One region of the Carboxylicivirga taeanensis genome, then DNA from elsewhere that is predicted to be linked to it. Evidence: riboswitches for the same ligand, from Rfam matches in the RefSeq annotation. Region 1 holds a riboswitch; each other region holds the start of a gene.
The links. Region 1 has a riboswitch for cobalamin ahead of ACSX1H_RS01950 (TonB-dependent receptor). Riboswitches for the same ligand answer to the same signal wherever they lie in the genome.
Positions count from the first base shown of each region.

Region 2: it holds a riboswitch for cobalamin, as region 1 does, so the genes downstream of both, ACSX1H_RS08925 (ABC transporter substrate-binding protein) here and ACSX1H_RS01950 (TonB-dependent receptor) in region 1, are expected to answer to the same signal.
Region 3: it holds a riboswitch for cobalamin, as region 1 does, so the genes downstream of both, ACSX1H_RS08460 (precorrin-2 dehydrogenase/sirohydrochlorin ferrochelatase family protein) here and ACSX1H_RS01950 (TonB-dependent receptor) in region 1, are expected to answer to the same signal.
Region 4: it holds a riboswitch for cobalamin, as region 1 does, so the genes downstream of both, cobT (nicotinate-nucleotide--dimethylbenzimidazole phosphoribosyltransferase) here and ACSX1H_RS01950 (TonB-dependent receptor) in region 1, are expected to answer to the same signal.

Region 1 is NZ_JBPUSJ010000001.1:444,088-449,852, reverse strand. Features, by position in the region: gene pdxH (pyridoxamine 5'-phosphate oxidase) at 1-182, opposite strand, end outside; gene ACSX1H_RS01970 (cob(I)yrinic acid a,c-diamide adenosyltransferase) at 379-948, shown strand; gene rimM (ribosome maturation factor RimM) at 1,002-1,520, shown strand; gene ACSX1H_RS01960 (acyl-CoA thioesterase) at 1,533-1,958, opposite strand; gene ACSX1H_RS01955 (L-threonylcarbamoyladenylate synthase) at 1,986-2,549, opposite strand; cobalamin riboswitch at 2,686-2,884, shown strand; gene ACSX1H_RS01950 (TonB-dependent receptor) at 2,995-5,292, shown strand; gene ACSX1H_RS01945 (PepSY domain-containing protein) at 5,297-5,765, shown strand, end outside.
Region 2 is NZ_JBPUSJ010000004.1:445,065-450,829, reverse strand. Features, by position in the region: gene ACSX1H_RS08940 (sulfatase family protein) at 1-21, opposite strand, end outside; gene ACSX1H_RS08935 (ABC transporter ATP-binding protein) at 174-1,190, opposite strand; gene ACSX1H_RS08930 (iron chelate uptake ABC transporter family permease subunit) at 1,183-2,229, opposite strand; gene ACSX1H_RS08925 (ABC transporter substrate-binding protein) at 2,232-3,377, opposite strand; cobalamin riboswitch at 3,402-3,596, opposite strand; gene ACSX1H_RS08920 (dipeptidyl-peptidase 3 family protein) at 3,647-5,599, opposite strand; gene ACSX1H_RS08915 (hypothetical protein) at 5,632-5,765, opposite strand, start outside.
Region 3 is NZ_JBPUSJ010000004.1:317,657-323,421, forward strand. Features, by position in the region: gene ACSX1H_RS08450 (sulfatase family protein) at 1-769, shown strand, start outside; gene mnmE (tRNA uridine-5-carboxymethylaminomethyl(34) synthesis GTPase MnmE) at 1,084-2,526, opposite strand; cobalamin riboswitch at 2,637-2,841, shown strand; gene ACSX1H_RS08460 (precorrin-2 dehydrogenase/sirohydrochlorin ferrochelatase family protein) at 3,127-3,726, shown strand; gene cobA (uroporphyrinogen-III C-methyltransferase) at 3,723-4,502, shown strand; gene ACSX1H_RS08470 (sirohydrochlorin chelatase) at 4,495-5,349, shown strand; gene cobI (precorrin-2 C(20)-methyltransferase) at 5,359-5,765, shown strand, end outside.
Region 4 is NZ_JBPUSJ010000004.1:91,198-96,962, reverse strand. Features, by position in the region: gene ACSX1H_RS07725 (YkgJ family cysteine cluster protein) at 1-563, shown strand, start outside; gene ACSX1H_RS07720 (hypothetical protein) at 583-1,347, shown strand; gene egtD (L-histidine N(alpha)-methyltransferase) at 1,436-2,443, shown strand; gene ACSX1H_RS07710 (beta-alanine-activating enzyme beta-propeller domain-containing protein) at 2,445-3,632, opposite strand; cobalamin riboswitch at 3,958-4,159, shown strand; gene cobT (nicotinate-nucleotide--dimethylbenzimidazole phosphoribosyltransferase) at 4,247-5,284, shown strand; gene ACSX1H_RS07700 (adenosylcobinamide-GDP ribazoletransferase) at 5,363-5,765, shown strand, end outside.

The sequences.
Region 1 (5,765 bases):
CGGCTGTTGGGCATATTTGCCTCATCTACTGTGGCCAATGTCATGGCTGTTGGTTCTGTGCAGCCTGCTTTTAGTGCTTCCTGCATCCAGGTATCGAATTGTTGAAAAGGGGAGTCGTTAAGGCTCTCTTTAAGCAGGATGCCTTTGGTATAATCTTTACGTATTGCTGCCAGTTTGTTCATTGCGCCTAAATTTAAGTACAGACAAAACAAGAAATCACAATTATTGTTTACTCTATAAAAACCTAGGTTGGGCAAACTTTTTATTGAGCTTCATGTTTAACGTCTTGACACTTTAATTAGGAATCCGGTCGTTAGACACATGGTTTAAACTAACCTGAGAGTTTCACCAAAAAGTTATCAGAAAAAATACAAACAGATGAAGATATATACAAAAACAGGCGATCGCGGGCAAACCGATTTATTGGGAGGTGTACGTGTTAATAAGGATGATATACGCGTAGATGCCTATGGCACATTTGATGAGGTTAACTCATTCATTGGCCTTTTGAGGGCTAAGCTGGACCCGCAACATGAGTGGCAGGATAAGTTGCATCGGATACAGGTGGAGTTGATGAACTCTATGAGTCATTTGGCAACTCCTCAGGAGTTGAAGGAAAAAAACACGATGCCGTTGCCTGAAGGAATGGATAAGTTCTGTGAGCAGTGGATTGATGAGGTTGAAGCAGGCTTAAGCAGCCGTTCTGATCACTTTATTTTGCCGGGTGGCAATGAGGTGTCGGCCTTGTGTCATGTGGTGCGCTCCCAACTTCGTAAGGGAGAGCGTAAGCTAACCGCTTTACATCGTACTTATCCGGTTGATCGCTCAATTTTGTTCTTTATCAATCGATTGTCCGATTTGTTTTTCAGCCTTTCGCGAGCAGCCATGGAAGAAGCGCATTTAACAGAAGAGCGCTGGAAAGCCTTTTTATATAATCGGGGAAAATAAGAGCACAGCATTTGCTGTAGCTTTTTTTCTAACTTTGCAGCAAAATTATTCCGATGATAGAGAAACATACCTGCCGTCAGATTGGCGTTATTGTTAAAACACATGGCATAGCCGGAGAAGTTGTAGTGCGCCTGTTCAGTGAGTTTTCTATAGAAGATCTGGATAGCGAATTTCTTTTTTTAGAGCTGGATGGTGGGTTAGTTCCATTTTACCTGGAAGAAGCACGCGAAAAGAACCAAACAGATGTGTTGGTTAAGTTGGAGCAATTAGCTAACGATCAGGCTGCTTTGAAGGTTATTGATGCGCCTGTTTATATGCCAAAGCAAGAGACTGAAGCAGAAGAGGAGGAAGCTCCGTTCTCAGCTTATCAACTGGTTGGCTATCAATGTCAGGCCGTTGGTTATGGTTACATTGGTGAGATTGTTGCCATTCGTGAAATTTCAAAAAATCCCCTGTTTGAGCTGGAGCACGATGGAGAGGAAATCTTAATCCCAATTGTCGATCATTTTATTGCGGGTATCGACGATGAAAAAAGGGAAGTCGTTTTTGACCTCCCCGATGGATTAATCTAAGCGACTGGGCGATTAGAATGTTGTTTTTTCGTGTTTGCTGATTGCTTCACGCCATTCTGCTTTGAGTTCGATTGCATTTTCGTTGATTTTATGAAACGCCACCATTACCGACTTACAAATGGCTTTGACCTCTTTAGAGTCGGAGTTTATCACCTGCTGAACCATGTTCAGACTCTTGGTACCCAGGCGTGTAATGGCCGTTTTAACCTCCATTTTATTCTTCAAATAAATTGGAGATAAAAAATCGGTATTAATATTCGCAACGATAAGCGTTTCGTCTCCTTTAAAGATTTGACCGGATAGCACATCCTGCATGTAGTGCATTCGTCCCAAATCAAAATACTCCTGTATCGTGGAGTTATTAACATGTCCTAAACCGTCAATGTCGTTAAAGCGGATTTGTATGGGCGTGCTATGATAAAATGTTGTTTCGTTCATGTAATAAAGCTTAGAGCTAATAGCCCATTATTCTCTGATAATTGTTACTTGTCCGTCTTTAGCGAGTTTAATAATGCTCGATGGTGCCGGATTAGCAGTTTCCTCCTGTCTGAACTTAACGATGTAATCCACACCCGTTTTAACGGCGTCACTCACCTGAGCAAAATTCTGTGGCGATGGTTCACCGCTTATATTCGCTGACGTGGAGATAATCGGTTTTTTGAACCTTACACACAGCTGCTTAGAAAATTCTTCCTCCGTGATGCGAATGCCCACGCTTCCATCTTCGCCCAGCAGGTTAGGTGCCAGGTTTTTGGCATCGTCGTAAATGATGGTCAATGGTTTGGTAGTCAGCTCAGCCATGTCATAAGCTACTTCCGGAATATCATTTACATAACCAGCCAGTTTTGCAGTGCTATCCAGAAGCACCAGCATGCTTTTTGAGTCGGCACGTTGCTTCAAGTCATAAATTCTTTTTACGGCATCAGCATTGGTGGCATCGCAGCCTATGCCCCATATGGTGTCGGTTGGGTAAAGAATGATTCCACCGTTTCGCAATACTTCAAGCGCTTGTTTTAAATCGTCGTGCATGGTCTGTTTTTTGATGGCAAGATAGGAAAAAGGGAAAAGATGGGGAAGATTTGAGTGAAAACATAATGTTCATCACGTAGCATGAAAGGTTAAACAAAAAATGTTAAAAACGGATAGAGAATTAATATAAAACCATATTTTTGCGGCGCATTTAGGTTTACAAAAGCCACAACGGCCGCTGTAATGAAAAGGGAATCCGGTGTAAATCCGGAGCTGTACCCGCAGCTGTAAGCCCCATTTAGGTTTCAAATGCTTCAGCCACTGTCAGGCGCACTGATGGGAAGGCCATTTGAAACGGGGTGAGCCAGAAGACCTGCCTGTTTGCACGACAGTATTCTTTGCTTTCGGGATAAAAGCGAGATGATAGCCAGGCTATTCATACATTTTTTTCCAACGTGAATATTGTCTTTAAAGATTTATAAACAACTTAAAAGACAAAATTAGAATGAAACGAATTTCTTTCGCCATTTTATTGGCGTTGAGTGCCGTTTGTGCTTTTTCACAAACCATCCACAAGGACACTTTTCTTATTAAATCGATTGACATCGAGGCTGATGTGGTGTTTGAGAAACATCCGACTGCATTAAAAACAATGGAGCCCTTAAAGCACATTCCAATTACTGTGTCTACTGTTAATCACAAACAGATAGAAGAACGTGCGGTAAATAATCTGAATGAAGCTTTACGATACACTACAGGTGTACGGCCAACAATTAATTACGGTGGTTTTCAAACCTTCCGTTTCAGAGGTTTCGGGCAGCCTGTAATTATGGTTGATGGCGCCCGAGATGAGCGAATGAACTGGTCGAGCAGTGCCCCGGTTACTAGTCTTACTGCTGTTGAGAGCATCGAGTTTTTAAAAGGGCCTGCATCAGTAGTGTACGGCCACTCAGCTGTAGGCGGTATTTTAAATATTGTGCGTAAGCAGCCTACTGAAGAAACAACGGGCAATGCGCGTGTTGGGTATGGAGCATGGAACAAAAAGCGCATGAATCTTGGTGCAGGTGGGGCTATTGCTTCACCCTTAACCTACCGTTTTGATGCCGGTTATGCTGATAGTGACGGATGGCGCGATAACAAAACTAATACAGCCAATGCTTATCTGGCTCTTGACTGGCAGCTCAACGATAACAATGTAATTAAGTTCAAGGCCGGAGCCAATGATGATTTTTATGCGACAGAAGCAGGTATGCCTGCGGTTACGAATGATATTTTTGATGCAACAACCAATAAGCAAGTATATGAGATTGGTGATCTGCCGGCTGGTTTTAAACGTGAGCAGCGCTATAACGATCCATCCGATTATTTGACGCATACTAATTATAACATTGCACTTGCATGGGAGCACACTTTTGGTGCAGTCACCCGTTTGGTAACAGGTATCTCCTATAATGATGATGACATCGACTATTTCTCCACAGAAGAGTTGAGTTATCTGACCTCAAATGAGTCCATTTACGATCATTACTACCTAAGTGGAGACAATAAAAAGTACATCTGTCTGGATTCGTTGCAACGAACTTTTCCACTGCGTTTTTCGCACAAAACAAAAACCTTGCAGTACAATGCCGATGTGTATCACGAGTTTACTACAGGAGGCTTAAAGCATTCTTTTGTTGGCGGCTATTCATTGCTTTATCTCGACCGTGTGAGCTACACAGGCTATAATGTGGGGCAGGATGTATATGGTGACGGACTGTTTGCTAAAGTTTCGGTGGTTGATCCTGTTTTAAATCAAGGCTATTTGAAAACTAAATTTTCAGGTGCTCGCGTAATGAGTGATGCCTCACATGGCTTATATTTTCAGGATGTTATTGATGTCATGCCGCAATTGAAGGCGATGTTAGGTGGTCGTTTTGATTTATATAAGTATAACTATCAACGAGCAACCGTTACCAATGGACTCGATTATGAGTTTAATCCGGATAGCCCGGAGCAGTCCATTACCAATAAAGCATTTTCTTATCGTGCCGGATTGGTGTATTTGCCTTATGAGGATTTGTCTATTTATGCTTCTGCATCTAGCTTCTTTAAGCCTTATCGTAGTGTGTTTAACTCCAACTATATCTATATAGATAAAAATGGAGAAGAGTTTCAGCCTGAAGAAGGCGAAGAGGTATATGAGCCGCAACAAGGTTATCAGCTAGAAGGAGGTATTAAATGGGAGTTGGGTGCGCGATTAAATGTGAATGCGAGTTCGTATTATATCCTGAAGGAGAGTATTGTACAATATTTGGAAAAAACCGAAGCAGGTAAACAAGTTTATGGACAAGTTGGAGCTGTTGATTCGAAAGGTTTTGAATTGGATGTTATTGCTTATCCATTCAAAGGCATGTCTGTTAATGCCGGATACAGTTATAACGAGACGCGCTACAGAGCTTTTGCCAATAATCCTTATATGAGCGATTACAGTTACGAAGGCAATGCATTGACGCATACGCCGGAAAATCAATTTTTTGCATGGGCCAACTACACGGTACAAAGTGGGTTGTTGAAAAATCTGAGCATTGGAGGTGGCACCCGTTATACCGATGACGTTTTTACAAATGCCTCAAATGCCATTGTGTTGCCGGCCTATTGGGTGAGCGATGCTACAGTAGCTTATACTTTGGATAATGTCACATTGCGTTTGAATGCGAATAATATTGCTGATGAGTATTACTTCGATAATACAGTATATAGCGCTCAGTATGTACCTGGTATGGGGCGTTCGTTCGAAGCTTCAATGAGTATTAATTTTTAAGTAGATGATTAAATTGCTTAAACGATTCATGTTTTCGGTTCATCGCTGGACCGGATTCGTAATGAGTCTGCTTTTTGTAATGTGGTTTATATCAGGAGTGGTGATGATTTACCACTCCTTTCCCAAACCTAAAACGCAGGCTTACTTTCAAAAACAAAAAGCGCTTTCGCTGAAGGACAGTATTTTGTCACCTGTTTCTGCTATTGAAGGGCATCCAAGTTCTTCTCTTACGCTGGAGATGTTTAATGATAAGCCTGTTTATCGCTTGCCAGGTAAGACCGCGCAAATGTTTGATGCAGCTACCTTAACACCCATCGATAGCATCGATGAAAATGGAAGCGCACAGTTGATACAAGCCGTTTACTCCTCTCCTGTTAAGAAACGCGAATTCCTGACTGATTACGATTCTTGGATTCCGTGGTCGCATTATAAGGCGCATTTTACAATACATAAATACTGGCTTGATGATGAGT
Region 2 (5,765 bases), on a different contig from region 1:
ATTCCTGGAGTTTAAATTCATAAAACTATTTCTTGTGATTGACGATAACTACAAAGTTAAGGCGTCCATCACCAGACTACGTTTTATGTTAGTTCAGAAAAGGTCAGTTATGTTCAAAGTACACAACTACAAAGCTTCCGAGCGAACACAGCACACTCAGGGCGACAACCTCATTAGTGTCCCCGGCTTATCTGCAGTAATAAGTCTTCTATGGTCCGCATCTCGTGTCTGCTGCCATCAGTCTGGTGCAGAATATAGGCCTTATTGGCGCCGCTGTCCACTTCTATTTTGGGGTAGTTCCCCTCATCTTTGGTGGTTAAATAGCCGGTTCGGTTGAGGGCATGACTCAGCCATTTATACTCCACTCCTTTGCCAATCACCCGGATGGTTTTCATTTGCTCCCGTTCCACCTTAAACGAGCCACTTTCGTTATCAAACAGAATGCCTTCCTTTTCAAAAAAGCGACGAAACCCGTTGGCAAGCACCAAATCTTCGGGAATACCCGCTTCGAGGGCACGTCCCTGAGCCAATAGCCAAATCTTATCGGCCAGCTGCAAGGCTAAATCCAGGTCATGCGTTGATAAAAGGATGCCTCTGTTTTTTTCGCGAGCCAGCTTTTTTAGTAGCTGAACGATTTCGATTTTACTGGGCAAATCTAAAAATGCGGTTGGTTCATCCAGAATAATTAGGGGTGTGTCCTGAACCAAAGCTTTTGCTATCATGGCTTTTTGTCGCTCCCCATCGCTCATGCACATCAATTGGCGGTTGGCAAAGCCTGATAAGCCAACATCTTCAATGGCCTTTAAAACCAACTGCTTATCCTCCTTGCTTAGCACCCCAAAAAAATCGGTATAAGGTGTGCGCCCCAGTGCCACCAGGTCGAAAACAGTCATGTTGCTGATATGCAATTTCTCGGTCAGCACCACCGATACCTCTTTAGCCAGCTGACTCCGTTTAATGCTGCTCAGGTCAATGCCATTAATGGCAATACGTCCTTTAATTTGAGGGATAAAACCACTTAAGGTTTTTATGAGTGTCGATTTACCGGCACCATTGGGTCCCAGCAAACAGGCAAACTCCCCGCGATGCAACTGCACGTTTATGTGCTGATGCAGCACCGTCTCTTTATCGCTGTTGCCCTTGTAGCCAACAGCTAAATCATGCGATTGTAAAAGCACATTACTATCCATTGGCGTTCATCTTTCGTCGTTTAATAATCACTGATATCACAATAGGGGCACCGATAAGACCCGTCACCACATTAATTGGCAGGGCGCCGTCAAAGCCGGGTAGCCGGGCTATAAAGTTACAAAACAGTGCCAATACAGCACCAGCCAGTATCACTGCCGGCAGCAGCACCTTTTGATCACTGGTGCGAAACAGGCCTTTCGTCAAATGCGGAACAGCCAGCCCCAAAAAAGCAATGGGCCCGCAAAACGCGGTGATGGCTGCGGTTAATAAGCCGGTGCACAACAAAATAGCTAAACGGGTATTCTTGATGTTAATGCCCAAATTCTCCGCATAGTTCTCGCCTAACAACAGAACATTTAGTGGTTTAACGAGCAGAAGGCTCATTACTAAGCCAAAAATGACCACCGGAATAAGAATTAATAAATGCTCCCAGCTCACATTGGCAAAACTGCCTAAGCCCCAGATAACGTAAGCATGTACATCCTCTTTGGGGCTGTAAAATTTCATCACGCCAATGATGGCCGAAGCGGCATAGCCTACCATAATGCCAACAATAAGCAGAATGGTATTATCGCGCAAGGCACGGGCAAAAAATACGATGAGCAAAAGAATTAGAAAGGCCCCTAAGAAAGCAGCTCCTACCACGGTCAGGTGTCCAAACAAACCATAACCGCTAATGGTGACTCCCAAAATATTTCCTGCAAACAATACCACCAGCGCTACACCAAGTCCTGCACCACTGCTGATGCCCAGAATAGATGGTCCGGCCAAGGGGTTTCGAAACAGGGTTTGCATCTGTAAGCCTCCCACCGCCAATCCGGCTCCTGCTAAAATGGCGGTTATGGTTTGTGGTAAACGCGATTTCAGGATGATGGATGCGTAGGCCGTACGAGAGGCCTCTTCCCCCAGTATAATGCGCACAATATCTTCGAGCGGAATAGATACGGAACCAAAACCAATGTTTATTAAAAAGAATAGCACCAACGAAATAACCAACAATGCAAATCCCAAAAACCACTTTATTCGTTGCTCTTCCATAATTATTCTTTACTTATCAATTGAAAATAGGCCGGCTGATACTTTGGTGAAAATGCAGGATGAACAGCGTGTACCAAGTCCTTAAGGACGATGTGCGGTTGCAATAATCCTTTCTCAAAGTACTGAGATTGTGAGGAATTGGTTACTATTATTTTTTTGTTTTTATAAGCCGAAAAATCTGTATAGCGGTTGTCAATTCGGGCTATCTCGGTGTAAGTTACATCGGTGGGATGGTTAATAATCAATACCCAGTAATCAGTATCTTCGGCTTTCTCGATAATGGTTTCATAGTCGAGAGATAAAGAGCCGGTCCCCTTTGTTTCACGATAGATATAGTTACAGCCCGCATCCTTGAAAAAGTTAGCCATGTAACTCTCTCCCGCTGGCGTGTGCCATATGCCCTGATAAATATGACCTGTAAAGATGGATGGCTTTTCATTTAGCTGCGCCACTTTTTCTTTCACATCCAGATAAGCTGTTTCTATATCAGCAAACAAGCGCTTGGCTTTATTGCCCTTACCCAAGAGTTCTCCCACAAAAACCAGCCACTCGGCACGGCCCAATGGTGTGTGTTCGAGGTAATCGGCATTGGTAATTACCGGAACTCCTGCAGCTTTGACAGCATTAAAGTGATTGTCCTTAAACGGGGAAACCATCATAAAGTCAGGTTCCATATTCACCATCACCTCCACATCGGGCGCCACAGCCAGGCCTACGTCCTTAATAGTACCTTCGGCAATGCCTTGTTGAATATAGGCATCGGCAATGTACTGAGGCTCCGCCACCCCTTTGATCGTCTGCTTCATTTCGAGGCTATTGGCATAATTCACCATGGTTGACGACAAGGCGATCCATTTATTAACCGGCTGCACCAGTACCAGATCGTTCGCCTTTTTCACTGCCTCCAGCTTTGTGGTATCAGAAACCAGAACAAGCGTTTCAGACTTGCTGCTATCCCCCCATGGATCATTCATAACTATTTGCGAATAACCATCGAAATAATTAATAGTAAAGCCCTTGGCGTGCCTGGGTGTATAAGTACTGTCGGGCTGTACATTTGAAGATTGATTGCTACGGTTTGATGGCCGGTTTTGACACGCCATCAGTAAAACACTTGCAAATACGAATGAAGTTATAAGTCTAATCATCTCTTTTTCTCCGAAAGATCTATGAATAAAATGCATAATCAGACAGGTTTTCCGGCTCTCTTTCTTTGTCTCCCCTTCCCGATTCTAATGAACAGTGGTTATCGAAACAAAGTTCCTGCAACAGGCACAGACTACGGCTGCGGGAACAGCTCAGGCGTTTAACCTGATTCCCTTTCTGTATTATACTGCAAAAGTAATGTTTTATGCCGACAAGTGTTAAGCTTTGGATGTTAAATACTCTCAAAGCTGCTTCACTCGGCAGAGCTTTGTTAAGCCTGAATTGTGCTATATTCCCGGTTATACCTCAACATCTGCTCAATAAAACCCTCTTTATAGGATACCTTTACATCCACTATTTGCCCGGAGGCATCCGTAACCGGCTCCAGCTTTGGGTTGATAAAACCGGCATATGGAGCTACATTAAGTTGCCCATAACGCACAAGGACTTCCTGATGGATGTCGGGGTTCACCTTAACGCCATAGCTTTCGACCAGTTGGCGAGCGGCCTCATAATCGCCCTGCGATTTGATGCGCTGCACCTCCTTGAGTAAGGCTCCAAATAACTGACGCAACTGCTCGTAGTCGTTAATTTTGTAATAGGTTTTATTTTCGCGGGTAACCTTCTCTATCACACCGCTGGCACTTCCTTGTTCGAAAACCCAGCTGGCAATTAACTGGCGGTTGCGCATGTGGGTTTGCTCAATATTGGCGCCTTCACTAATTCGGGCCAGCTGAACCATTAAACCATTCCGTATGTAAGAATTGTACTGCGCTTTAGCCACATCCATGTGCGGCACTAAATTAAGTTCCAGCATTTTAGGATCCGCCATAAAGTAAAGACCAAATAAATCGGCTCTGGCTTCTTCAATTACCGAACTGTAAGCCTTTAAATCATCGGAGCGAACACCCTGCTCCAGCCTGCCCGAGCCATGGCCCACACATTCGTGCAGATGCGTATGGAGGTGATCGGCCAGCGCTCCATACTTTTTATGCAAACTCAGCTCCTCAGGGGTGCAGGCAAACTCTTCAATTACACCTGATGTTAATGAAGCCATCTCATAGGCCTCACTGATGTTGTTTAAGGACACAGACTTTGATCCATGAACTTCCCTCATCCATTCCGCATTTGGCAGGTTAATGCCGAGTGGCGAAGCCGGGTAGCAATCGCCTCCCAACATAATGGCGTTTATGACCTTCATGCTTACACCAGTAACTTTCGCTTTGCGATGTTCTTCCATTACTGGCGAATGATCTTCGAACCACTGCGCATTAGCACTGATAACCGATGCCTTATCGGTTTCAGGTTGATCAATAATATTAACCAGACTCTCCCAGGTTGCTTTAAAGCCCAAAGGGTCACCATACACTTCTATAAACCCGTTGATGAAGTCAACTTGTCCCTCCTGCTCCTTTAGCCATTCAATGCTATAGGCATCAAACATGCTAAGATCGCCTGATTGATAATATTCGCACAGGTGATGAATGACTATTTTTTGTTGCGCATTTTCACATACCCCGGCGGCCTGTTGCAACCAATACACAATTTGCTGCAAGGCTTGTGAGTACATACCTCCAATGCACCATTTTTCCTCTTTAAGCTCACCATCCTGCTTTACTAAACGCGAATTGAGTCCGTATGAAACAGGCTGCTTATCTTCCTTATCAATCTGTTGGCTGTAAAACTGCTCTGCCTCTTTCTGAGTGACCTCTTTATAGAAATTATTGGCCGAAGCAACTACAATGTCCTGATGTTCGTCCTGACAGACCCGCTTAGCCATGTACTGCTCATTAAAAAGCAGCATTTCCATACGCTCAAAAAGGGCCTCGCAGGAGTTACAATTCAGCTGCTTTAGCTGCTCCTCAGAAAGGTTTTGTATCCAGGCTTTGAGCTTTTGAGCGGTGAACGAAGGCTTTAGCTTTGTGGTACTGTAATGGTGATGCAAGCCGTTTGAAAACAAAACACGCTTGTAAAACACGGTTAAATCCTCATAGGCAGCATCGGCCGGATCCACTGTCTGATATAGGGTATCTAAGCATTTTCTGAGCCACAAATTGTATTCATTATTCTGATCCCAAATAATATCGCGCCCTGCCAGCGCCGCTTGTGAGAGGTAATAGATATACTGTTTTTGCTTAAGTGGCAGCTGTTCAAAACCCGGGATTCTGTATCGTAATATGCGCAGGTCGGCAAATTGCTCCACCTGATATTGAAAATCATTCATGCTAATGTTTTGTTAATTGTGGTTATCAAGCCTTATTTCTTGGGGTTACGCAGGTCAATGTCTTTTTTCAACACCCAAACTCCTTTGTTGAATTTAAATGCATTGTAAGAAAAATCGGGTCCGTAATACTGGGAAACACCTGCAAACATCGGGTCCGCTGGGGCCA
Region 3 (5,765 bases), on a different contig from region 1:
CAAGTCACACAAGGATAAACCCTTCTTCTTGTATTATGCCATGCAGCAACCTCATGTGCCGCGAACACCTCACCCTCGTTTTGAAGGTAAATCGGGCATGGGCCCTCGGGGTGATGTCATTCTCGAGGCAGATTGGTGTGTTGGAGAATTTATTAAAACTTTGGAGGAAGAAGGCATTTTAGATAATACATTAATTGTATTTTCAAGTGATAACGGACCTGTATTGAATGACGGCTATTTTGATGATGCGGTTGAGAAATTAGGGAATCATACTCCGGCAGGTCCATTGCGTGGTGGAAAGTACAGTTTGTTTGAAGCTGGGACAAGAGTTCCATTTATTACCTATTGGAAAGGTACTATTCAGCCCGGCATTTCAGATGCTTTAGTTTGTCAAATTGATTTATTGGCTTCTTTAGCAAAGTTAGTTGGCACAAACGAATCCTCAACCGATAGTAAGGATTTGCTTACTGCTTTCTTAGGGAAGGGCAATAAAGGTCGTGAGTCTCTTGTTATAGAGGCGACTACGCGTACAGCACTGCGCTATGGTGATTGGATATTGATACCCCCGTATAAAGGCCCGGCCAAAAATAATCTTGTTAATATTGAACTTGCGAATGCTCAAGAATATCAATTGTATAATCTGATAGAAGATATTGAACAGCAGAATAATCTGGCCGAAAACAATCCGGATAAAGTACAAGAAATGATGGATATCTTTAATGTCATTAGGGGTGATTATTCACAAATTTCGAAAATGGATTTAAAATAAAAATAGCTTAGAACAATGCTATTTTTATTGACAGATAATTAAAGAAAGTTAGAAATAGTAGGAAAGAGGGGAAGGCTTAATTCAATTAATTGGCATTCCCTCCTTCTTTTCATTCTATATGGTTCTCAGAGTAAGTCATTGATTTATTATTAAGAATTGGAGTTCAATATTTGAAGATAACTTAAAACAGAAAAGTTTAGTGTTAAGCGAGTATGTAAGCATTATTAATAAAAATACATCTCACAAAAGCAGATATAAAGAAACTTTTGAGAAGGAGGTAGTGTTGCTAATGTGTTTATTATTAGATATGTAAATTACTTCCCGATACAGAAATTCTTGAAAATATTACCCAATACTTCGTCTGTATTTATTTGCCCGGTTATCTCACCAAGGAAATGCAGCACTTCACGAATATCCTGGGCCAGGAAATCGCCGGAGATACCTGTTTGCAGGCCATCGACTACACGCAGGATGGCTTCGTGTGATTTTTGCAGAGCCTCGTAATGGCGCACATTGGTAACAATCACCTCGTCGTTATCGATGGCTGAGAGGTTAACAGTTTTAAGCAGTGCAGCAGTTAAGGCATCAATATTTAATTGTTGTTTGGCCGAGATGGGCACAATGGCATCGGTACCCGACAGCTCTTTGAAACTGCTCTTTTGGAAACGCTCCTGAACGCCTTCATTGGCTAAATCGGTTTTATTGATTACCACTATAAGCTGCTGATGCTCATCCATGCGCTGTTTTACATCAGTGATGGCATCGTGAATTTTCTCATCCGGGTCGTTCACATCCAGCATCAGCAAGATGATGGTAGCTTTAGTGATTTTGTCATAGGTACGTTCTATGCCCAGGTTCTCAATCTCATCTATAGTGGCGCGTATACCGGCTGTGTCAATAAAGCGGAAGCTGATGCCTTCAATGTTGATGGTATCCTCAATCACATCGCGTGTAGTACCGTGTATGTCCGAAACGATGGCACGCTCTTCCTGCAACAGGGTATTTAACAAGGTGGATTTGCCCGCATTGGTATGTCCCACTATAGCCACAGGAATCCCATTTTTGATGGCATTACCCAGCGAGAATGAGTTCACCAGTTTTTTTAATACAGCCTCAATCTCATTCACCAACTTGGTGAGTTCGCTACGGTTGGCAAACTCCACATCCTCTTCACTAAAATCCAGTTCTAGTTCTATTAAAGAAATGAAGTTGAGAAGATGCATACGCAGGTTAATCAGCTCACTGGAGAAACCACCGCGCATCTGCTGCAGGGCCACCCGGCGGGCTGCTTCGCTGCGTGAAGCAATCAAATCAGCCACTGCTTCAGCTTGTGACAGGTCCATTTTACCGTTGATAAATGCACGTTGGGTAAACTCACCGGCAGTAGCGAGCCGGGCACCATGTCTGGTAAGAAGTTGAAGAATTTGTTGCTGGATATAAGGAGCACCATGGCAGGCTATTTCAATAATGTCTTCACCGGTAAAAGAATGCGGTGCTTTAAAAACGCTAACCAATACCTCGTCAATGTCTTTATCGCCATCAGTTATGCTGCCAAAATGAATGGTGTTGGCCTTTTGTTCCGACAATTTCTTTCCGGCTTTAGCTGGTTTGAACAGCTGTTCGCAAACAGCGATTGATTGATTGCCTGATAAACGGATAACTGCAATGGCACCCATTCCCTGGGCGGTTGATATGGCGCAAATTGTATCTTTTTCGCTTAGCATCTTTTCGGTCTTTTCGAACCAGGACTGACGCACTGGTTGGCTGTTAGAATCATTATCAAAAATGCAAATATACGCAATTGAGGCCGTACATCATTCATTAAAGAAAAATGTCGTCACTCGTTTGGCGATTGCAAAATTGTATTACATTTGTGGCCATAAATGGTGAGTCAAGGTCAACCTATTCGGACTTTGACGGAAAGAGGGAATCCGGTGTAATTCCGGAGCTGTACCCGCAGCTGTAAGCTCTGTTAACTCCATTGCAAAAGGTCACTGTTTCAGTTTAACGAAATGGGAAGGCGCAATCAGGAGGGAGTAAGTCAGAAAACCTGCCATGTAACAAATGATTATTAATCAAAGCTTTCGGGTTTAAAAGTTTGATACATGAATAAAAAAGCAATTCAATATTTAAGGCACTAAAAAGTGCAGGTACGTAAGGCAACTTACTGTTGCAGAATGGTTACTAACCATTTTGGCAGAAGTATATTGTCGAAGTGTGCTGAATGTTTTTTTATGCATTTCACTTTCATTCCGGGGCGTTTAAAGGCGCTATGAAGATACATCTGTATAACTCGTTGAATCAGGATAACAGGGCATTGTTGATCTGTGTTTTGGATGCTTTAAAAGAATATTAGCATGCAATTTTATCCGATTCATATCCAAATAAAAAATAAAGCTTGTTTAGTTGTTGGTGGCGGTAAAGTTGCACAACGAAAAGTGAACAAATTACTTGCTGCCGGTGCTGCCGTAACTGTTATTTCCAAAGAATTAACACCGGTTTTGCAGAAGTTGGTTAACAACAACAGGATGAAGCATAGGAGCCGATGCTATCAAAACGATGATGTCGTTGGCTTTTTCCTGGTGTTTGCCGCTACCAATAACCAAACAGTTAATCAACAAATTATTTCAGAAGCTCAAAGCCACAATGTTTTAGCAAATAGTGTGGATGGCGCTGACAAGGGCGATTTTATTATCCCGGCCAGCTGTCAGGTGGGGCATTTGAATGTGGGAATTACCACGGAAGGAATTTCACCTGCTTTGTCGGCCCGTTTGCGCAGGTATTTCATGTCTAAATTATCATCTATTACGCCTGAACAAGTAGCGTTGATTGGTGAGAAGCGAAAGTTGATGCTTGAAACGGGTAATCAAGAGTATCAGGATGAGATGAATAGTCTCATTGATGAACTCATCCATCAGATTGAAAATAACAAGATTAATCTTAACTCAATAGAATGAATCCTAAATATGGGAAAGTATGGCTGGTTGGTGCCGGCCCGGGCGATGCTGACCTGGTCAGCGTAAAAGCCGTTAAGTTGCTTAAGCAGGCCGATGTGGTGCTGTACGATTACCTGGTGAACAAAGAATTGCTGGAGTATTGTTCGGCTTCGTGCGAACGGCTCTATGTTGGCAAGATGAAGGACAAACATACTTATCCGCAAGACGACCTAAATGAATTGTTGGTGCATTATGCCGGCAAAGGCCAAAACATCGTCCGTCTGAAAGGTGGCGATCCGTTTGTTTTTGGCCGGGGCGTTGAGGAGATATTAACGCTCATTGAAAACGGCATTGATTATGAAGTGGTACCTGGAATTACCTCTGGTGTGGCGGTGCCTGCCTATATGGGCATTCCGGTAACGGCTCGTCATGTGGCCTCATCGGTTACGTTCGTGACTGGTCATCCGGCTAAAGGGAAGAACTCGGTGGATTGGCAGGCGCTCGCTAAAGCATCGGATACCCTGGTGGTGTACATGGGGGTAAGTAATGCCCAACGCATTGCCAATGAACTAATCATCGGGGGTAAGAAAAATGAAACACCGGTGGCTCTGATTCGTTGGGGGACCTATCCTCAGCAGGAGATGCTGACTGCCACCCTGGAAACCATTGGCGAGGCGATGGCGGATAGAGGGTTTATGCCACCAGCGCTCATGGTTATTGGTGAGGTGGTGAATTTCTCCAATCAATTAAAACCCATAATACAATCTATTAAACCTCAAGAAATATCACATGTCTAAAAAAGGAGTTTTAATCTGCGGTCATGGTACCCGTGTTAAACGAGGCGAAGAGGCCTTTCTGAACTACACACGCCAGGTAGCGACACTGCTGCCCGATTATGAAGTGGAAGCCGGTTTTCTGGAACTATCGGAACCCGATTTCGAAGAAGGGGTAAAGCGCCTGACCCAAAAAGGGGTTACAGAGATAGTAGCGGTTCCGGTTTTCTTGTTTACCGGTGTGCACATTCAAAAGGATATTCCTTGTATTCTGTATCAGTTGCAGGCCAAATACAATGTCTCCATTAAAATGGCCCATTACATAGGCGATTGCGAGGATATGTTGCACTTGTCAAACGATTTGATTGAGAAAGCCTTACACGGTAATAAGGTTGAGCCGAAGGATACCTTATTGTTCGGCTTGGGAGTTGGCGCTTCTAAAATAGCTGCCAATGGCGATTTAGCCCGGTTAACTCGCATGGTGCAGGAGTCCAATAAGTATGGGTTTGCTATCAATGGCTTCTGCAGTCGCATGACTTACCCATCGGTCCCTGAAGCCTTATCTATCTGCGAAAAGCTACCCTATAAAAATATCCTTGTTGTTCCCTATGTGTTCTTTCCGGGTGTATATATGGATAAAGCGCAAGTTTTATTTGCGGAGTTTGCTCAAAAGCATTCTGATCGTAACGTGTTTGTGGCGCCCCTGTTAAGCGATTCAGATCATTTAGCACAGATTCTGATTAAGCGTTTGGAAAGTGCGGAAAGAGGTGAGGTGGACTTAATTACGGCAGTAGATAAGGAGACACTGGAGAGTTATGTGCCGCATCACCATCATCACGGACACGATTGTTGCGGACATCATCATCATTAAGGCAGAAGAATGAATAAAGGAACAATATACGGGGTGGCACTAGGCCCGGGCGATCCGGAGCTGATCACCCTCAAGGCATTAAAAACATTGCAAAAAGCGGATGTCATCTATTATCCTGAAACCACTAATGGAAAGGGGATGAAGAGCTCAATGGCCATGCGTGTGCTTGGGGCTCTCGAGATTGATTCCTCTAAGTTTCGGGCCGTTGAAGTGGCCATGAAATACGACCGGTCAGAAGTGAATGAAACGTATCGTCAATTGGCTGCTGATTGCATTCTGCAAGCTGAATCAGGCAAAAAAGTAGCGGTGGTCAGCGAGGGCGATATCTCCTTCTATAGCACGTTTGCCTATCTGGTCGATGATTTCAAAAAGGCGAAGGTGCACTACGAGATGATTCCGGGAGTGCCGGCGTTTAT
Region 4 (5,765 bases), on a different contig from region 1:
AACTAGTTAGTGCGCTGATGGTGGAAGCTAAACGCCAAAACATTACTGTTGATTGTAAAAAAGGTTGCAGCTGGTGCTGCTATCAACCTGTATTTGGCGTAGCTCATGAGTTTCATTACTTGTGGAAATTTATAGAGCTAAACATGGATGCCGCTGAGCAAAAAGCCATTCTGCAAAGAGCCTTCGATAACTATCAGAAAAGGGGACGCTTATCGCAAGAAGAACTTGAAAAAAGCAAATTACCCTGTCCACTGCTTAAAAACGGCTCCTGCAGTGCTTATCCAGCCCGCCCAATGGCCTGTCGTATATACCTTTCAATGTCGGAAGAAAGTTGTAAAAAATATCACGACACTCCCGAGGATAAAGATAATTACCCGGCGCTTCTTGAATTTCCTCTCAGAGCCGGCCAAATGATGAACGAAGGCTTTAGCGAAGGGTTAAAAGGGGCCCAACTAAAAAATAATGAATACCTTTTTGAAGAAGGGTTGCTGATCGCCCACAACAATGGCGAACCAATAGACCTTCCACTAAACGACCACCCTCTGTTTAAAAACATGGAGTAGATCTTTCCATACCTTACCTATGCTATTGCAATCAAATGAAAAACAAAAGCAGCAGTCATCTGGGATAACCAGAGCCCTAGTTATCTCACTGCTGCTCATCACCAACCTTATAGTCATTTACCTTTACTACTATGTATTGGTGTTTTACTCAGTGGAATCGGGCAAAGTCTATGGCGAAAGCACTTACAAAGACGGTCAGTATGAAATATATACGCTAAAGTATTACTACCAGCATAAGGGAGTAAGCTACTTTGACAAGATCGACTATGTTATGGGCCATGATTTAGAGCTAGGCGACTCATTGGCTGTTAGAGTTCTGCGTCCTCACCCACCTAAACACATGGTGGATAAGGTATACAGGGATGAATCCAAAAAATTTCATTACCATAGTGATGATGGCTTCCTGATTCAGTATAATGAATTTATCAATAAGCTTTCAGACTATGAAGAAGTTTCCTCTAAATGTGTTCGAAGTCCCCAGGGAAATACCCTCCATTTAAGCAAGGAAACAGCAGAATATGATATTGGTCCGATCATCGAAGTGATTGACAACATTCGGTTTAACAGAGGTTCTCTGATAGATTACTTTATACTCGATGTTAATAATGACTCCATCCAACTAAGAGCCACTTATCATTATCTGAATAATTTCTCAACGGATGCCATGCCCTCAAGAATAATGCATCACCAACTCAAGTCATTATTTCCAAAGAAACATATTCACGTTTCTGTTATCGATGCTAACAGACCCAAAAAAGAATATATATACGATAGCAGCTGGTAAAATGAAAAAATTACCAATGATTCTTTGCTTTGATATTGACAATTCTCAATAAATACCCGTATTTGAACTCCAAAACCAGTTCAATTCTATGCCGGATAAGCTTATTAATAATAAAAATAAACTATTAAACACCTCTGAAAACCAGTACACTAACGGAGGCAAACAAGAGTATAAGCAGACACTAAGGCAAGAATTAATACAGGGATTAACCGCCGAACAAAAGTATGTTTCCAGTAAATTTTTTTACGATCGATATGGTTCTCAACTATTTAATTGGATAACTCAACTCCCCGAGTATTACCTTACTAAAGCAGAAAAATCAATACTTAAGAAGTACCGGAAAGAACTATTTGCCCACTTAAGTCATGTAAACATAATTGAGCTTGGAAGTGGCGACAGCTCCAAAATTTCATTAGTGCTGGAGACCATTCCTCAAGAGAGGCATAGCCACATTCACTATTTCCCAATTGATGTGAGCGACTCCTCTATTCGCCAATCAAAAAATACCTTAAATGATGCATTCCCAAACATAAAAGTTCAGGGCATCGCTACTGATTTTACCTGGCTAAATACACTGCCAAATGAACGCCCACGAATTATCTGCTTCTTTGGCAGCACCGTTGGCAATTTTGAACTTCACAAGGCCGAGGCGCTGTTGAAAAACCTGCAGCAGATAATGAATCCGGGCGACCAACTGATATTAGGTCTCGACCTGGTTAAGGATTCTGCTATTCTCGAACTTGCGTACAACGATAGCCAACGCATAACAGAAGCTTTTAATAAAAACATCTTACGTGCCTGCAATGCCTTGCTGAACTCCAATATTCAACCCGCCGATTTTGAACACAAGGCTTTCTTTAATGCTGCAAAAAGTCGCGTTGAGATGCATCTGATTGCCCAGGACGAAATAATAATCACCTCTCCATATTTAAAAGAGTGCATTGAGTTAAGCAAAGGTGAAAGCATTCACACTGAGAATTCTTTTAAGTATTCGCTTGAAATGATCGAAAACTTATCGGCTCAAAGTAAACTGCCCATTAATCGTATCTTTTACGACGACCAAAAGTGGTTTGCCTTGGTACAGTTTATAAAATAGTTCAATAATCCTTTAACTCAATGCCATAAAAATGACCATTGGCATCACCAATATACAGCATTCCATTATCAATAAGAGGAGTCGATAAAAAAGCACCCAGGTTCAATAACTGCTTTTCAATCTCTTCTCCATCGTCACCATACAGCTCAACGCCATCTGCAAATTGTGTCTCCGACTTAAAAAGAGATGCATAGTTTTGCAAACTGGCTTTTGTTTGAAATTCAAACACCTTCTGCCCCGACTCAGCTGACAAACCATAAACTTTACCATTGAAACAACCGAAATATATCCGCTCATTCTTTGCTAGTGCTGTTGAATACACGCGCATATTCAAAGCCTTTTCCCATAAAATCTCTCCACTATTAGCCTGAAAACAATAAAAACGATGCGTATCAGAGGTACCAAAATACAATCGGTCATTTACGACTAAGGGCGTTGCAATGATCCAGCTCCCTCGTTCTTTATAGTTCCAATGGCCACGTCCTGTTTCAATGTCCAACGCATAAATATTAAAATCCCGACTACCAAAAATTACTTTATCGCGATAGATACAAGCGGCTTTTTGAATAGCTCCGTTGGGGAAATATCTGTCACCTACAGTCTTAAACCGCCAAACCAAACTCCCGCTAACGGCGTCTAAAGCATAAAAATAACCATCAAAACTCCCAATCAGCACTTTATTATCGTGCACAACAGGTGATGCGTGCACAACACCACCTGTTTTATATTTCCATTTTAATTGGCCGCTGACAGCATCAATGGCATAAACATGATTATCGCCACTGCCAACATACACCATATGATTGACTACCACAGGCGATGAGTTGTAATAATCCCATTGGTCAACACAGCTCTCTCCTTCTGTCGAAAACGTCCAGATACGGCGTCCTGTCTGGCTATGAATAGCCGAAACTGTGCCACTACCATCATATACAATAAGCCAATTGTTATATACACAGAGTTTTGATTTAATACTGCCAGCTAATTTAATTTTCCAATTGAGCTGCCCTGTCTGCTTATTGAGCGCATATAAGTAATTGGCATTATCTCCAAAATAAAGAGTTTCCAAAAGAATTACAGGTGACGAATAGATGCCTGCTTCAGCGTCAAATTGCCACGATGTGTTAGTTTGTGCTTTTGCACAAAAAGAAATGAGCCCCAACATCAAAACAGTTAATAATTTCATCATAGATAGTAAAATTGGTTATAGTTTAAAGACAGCTGAGAACGACCTTACCCCTAACCATCCAATTTCATTTTTACAAAAGGTCCCACCATAAGTCACAAGGTCTTTACTAGCACTCTAGTAAACTATTTATAAAAACAAGATCAGCCATTAGGCCAGCCTTACCTTCGGTTTAAAAGAAGGTGAATAAATTTGTTATTCCAATGAATAACTAGTGTACCTTATTATGAGTCTAATAATGCATAAAAAGTATCAACCTGACTCACTCCATAACACCCCAGCAAAAGATATTAACTCGACTTTCCAATATTCCTGAGTGATAATTTTATACTTTTGCAATTGTTAAGGTGCTCATGCTTAAAATGGGAATCCGGTGCTATAAGATTATAAATTCCGGAGCTATCCCCGTAGCTGTAAGCCTCTTGCTTTTTAAAAGCAGGTTCTGTTGATAACCACTATCCAAGTTAATTGGATGGGAAGGCGACAAAACTGAGGTAAGCCAGAAGACCTGCCTTAACATGAAATACTTCGGGGTAAAGTGAAATAGATGGCCATTTATGTGTGGACTATGTTTTCATCGATCCTCCTGAAGCTTGTTAAACTAATAAATTTCAACAATGCAGGAGCTACAAATCAAGTCAGTTTCATCTGCCAAGGATGAAGAAATTCAACGCAAAATCAATCTTAAAACAAAGCCAGTTGGTGCTTTGGGCATGCTCGAAAAAATAGCCTTTAAGGTATGTAGAGTGCAACAAACAACCAGTCCCCAACTTTCAAAACCCACCATTCTAGTTTGTGCGGCGGACCATGGCATTACACAAGAACAGGTAAGCCCTTACCCTCAGGAAGTAACCTTTCAGATGGTGATGAATTTTTTGAACGGCGGTGCAGCCATCAATGTGTTCTGCAAACAAAATAATATCCAGCTATTAGTGGCAGACACCGGTGTAAATTACGACTTCGATACCAACAATCAATTACTAGACCTCAAAGTCCGAAAAGGCACCCGTAATTTTGCGGTTGAGCCAGCAATGACAATTGACGAGTGCAGCCTAGCCATGCAAAATGGAGCCAGGCTTATGCAACAACTCCATGAAGAAGGCACCAATATTGTAGGGTTTGGAGAAATGGGAATAGGCAATACTACGGCTGCTACCGCGCTTCTGTGTAAATATGCGGGCTACTCAGCCACCGAAGCAACTGGAGCGGGCACTGGACTTAGCCCCGAAGGCATCGCGCACAAAGCCAATGTCATCGACAAAGCTCTTACTCTGCACGAGGCTATTACCGACCCAATTGAAATATTAGCAACATTTGGGGGCTATGAAATTGCTACCATTTGCGGAGCTATCCTTAAGGCGGCTGAACTTAATATGCTGGTAATTTCAGATGGATTTATCGCTACATCAGCGCTTATTGCGGCACACGCAATCAACCCCAAAGTAATAGATTACTGCCTGTTTGCGCACAAATCAAACGAACAAGGACACAAACTCATGTTAGAACATCTGAAAGCCGAGCCCATTCTTCATTTAGATTTGCGCCTGGGAGAAGGAACCGGTTCCGCTGTGGTGTATCCAATTATTCAGTCGGCAGTTAACTTTATGAACGAAATGAGTAGCTTCGACGATGCCGGTGTCAGTAATAAAGAGTAAATAAATCAAGCTATTAGCTGATGGCTATTGGCTAATAGCATATTTTTATTCCTGGCATTTCCTAATAAACCAAAATACATGAAACAACAACTCAGCCTGCTGCTCACTGCCTTTGGCTTTTTCACCCGCATACCTGTGCCGTTTAAGGTTGCATTTTCACAAGAGAATTTAAACAAGTGCAACCGCTACCTGCCGCTGGTGGGCCTGGTGGTTGGCGGAATTAGCGGATTAGTATTCTACCTATCGGCATTGATTCTGCCACAAGCAGTAGCCGTTATGTTGTCGATGATTACCTCGATACTGCTTACCGGTGCGTTCCATGAAGATGGCCTAGCTGATGTATGCGATGCCTTTGGTGGTGGCTGGACAAAAGGAAAAATCCTTGATATCATGAAGGATTCCAGGGTGGGTGCCTATGGAGCTATTGGGATTTTACTGGCGTTACTTTTGAAATTTACAACACTCAATGAGATTCCACCGT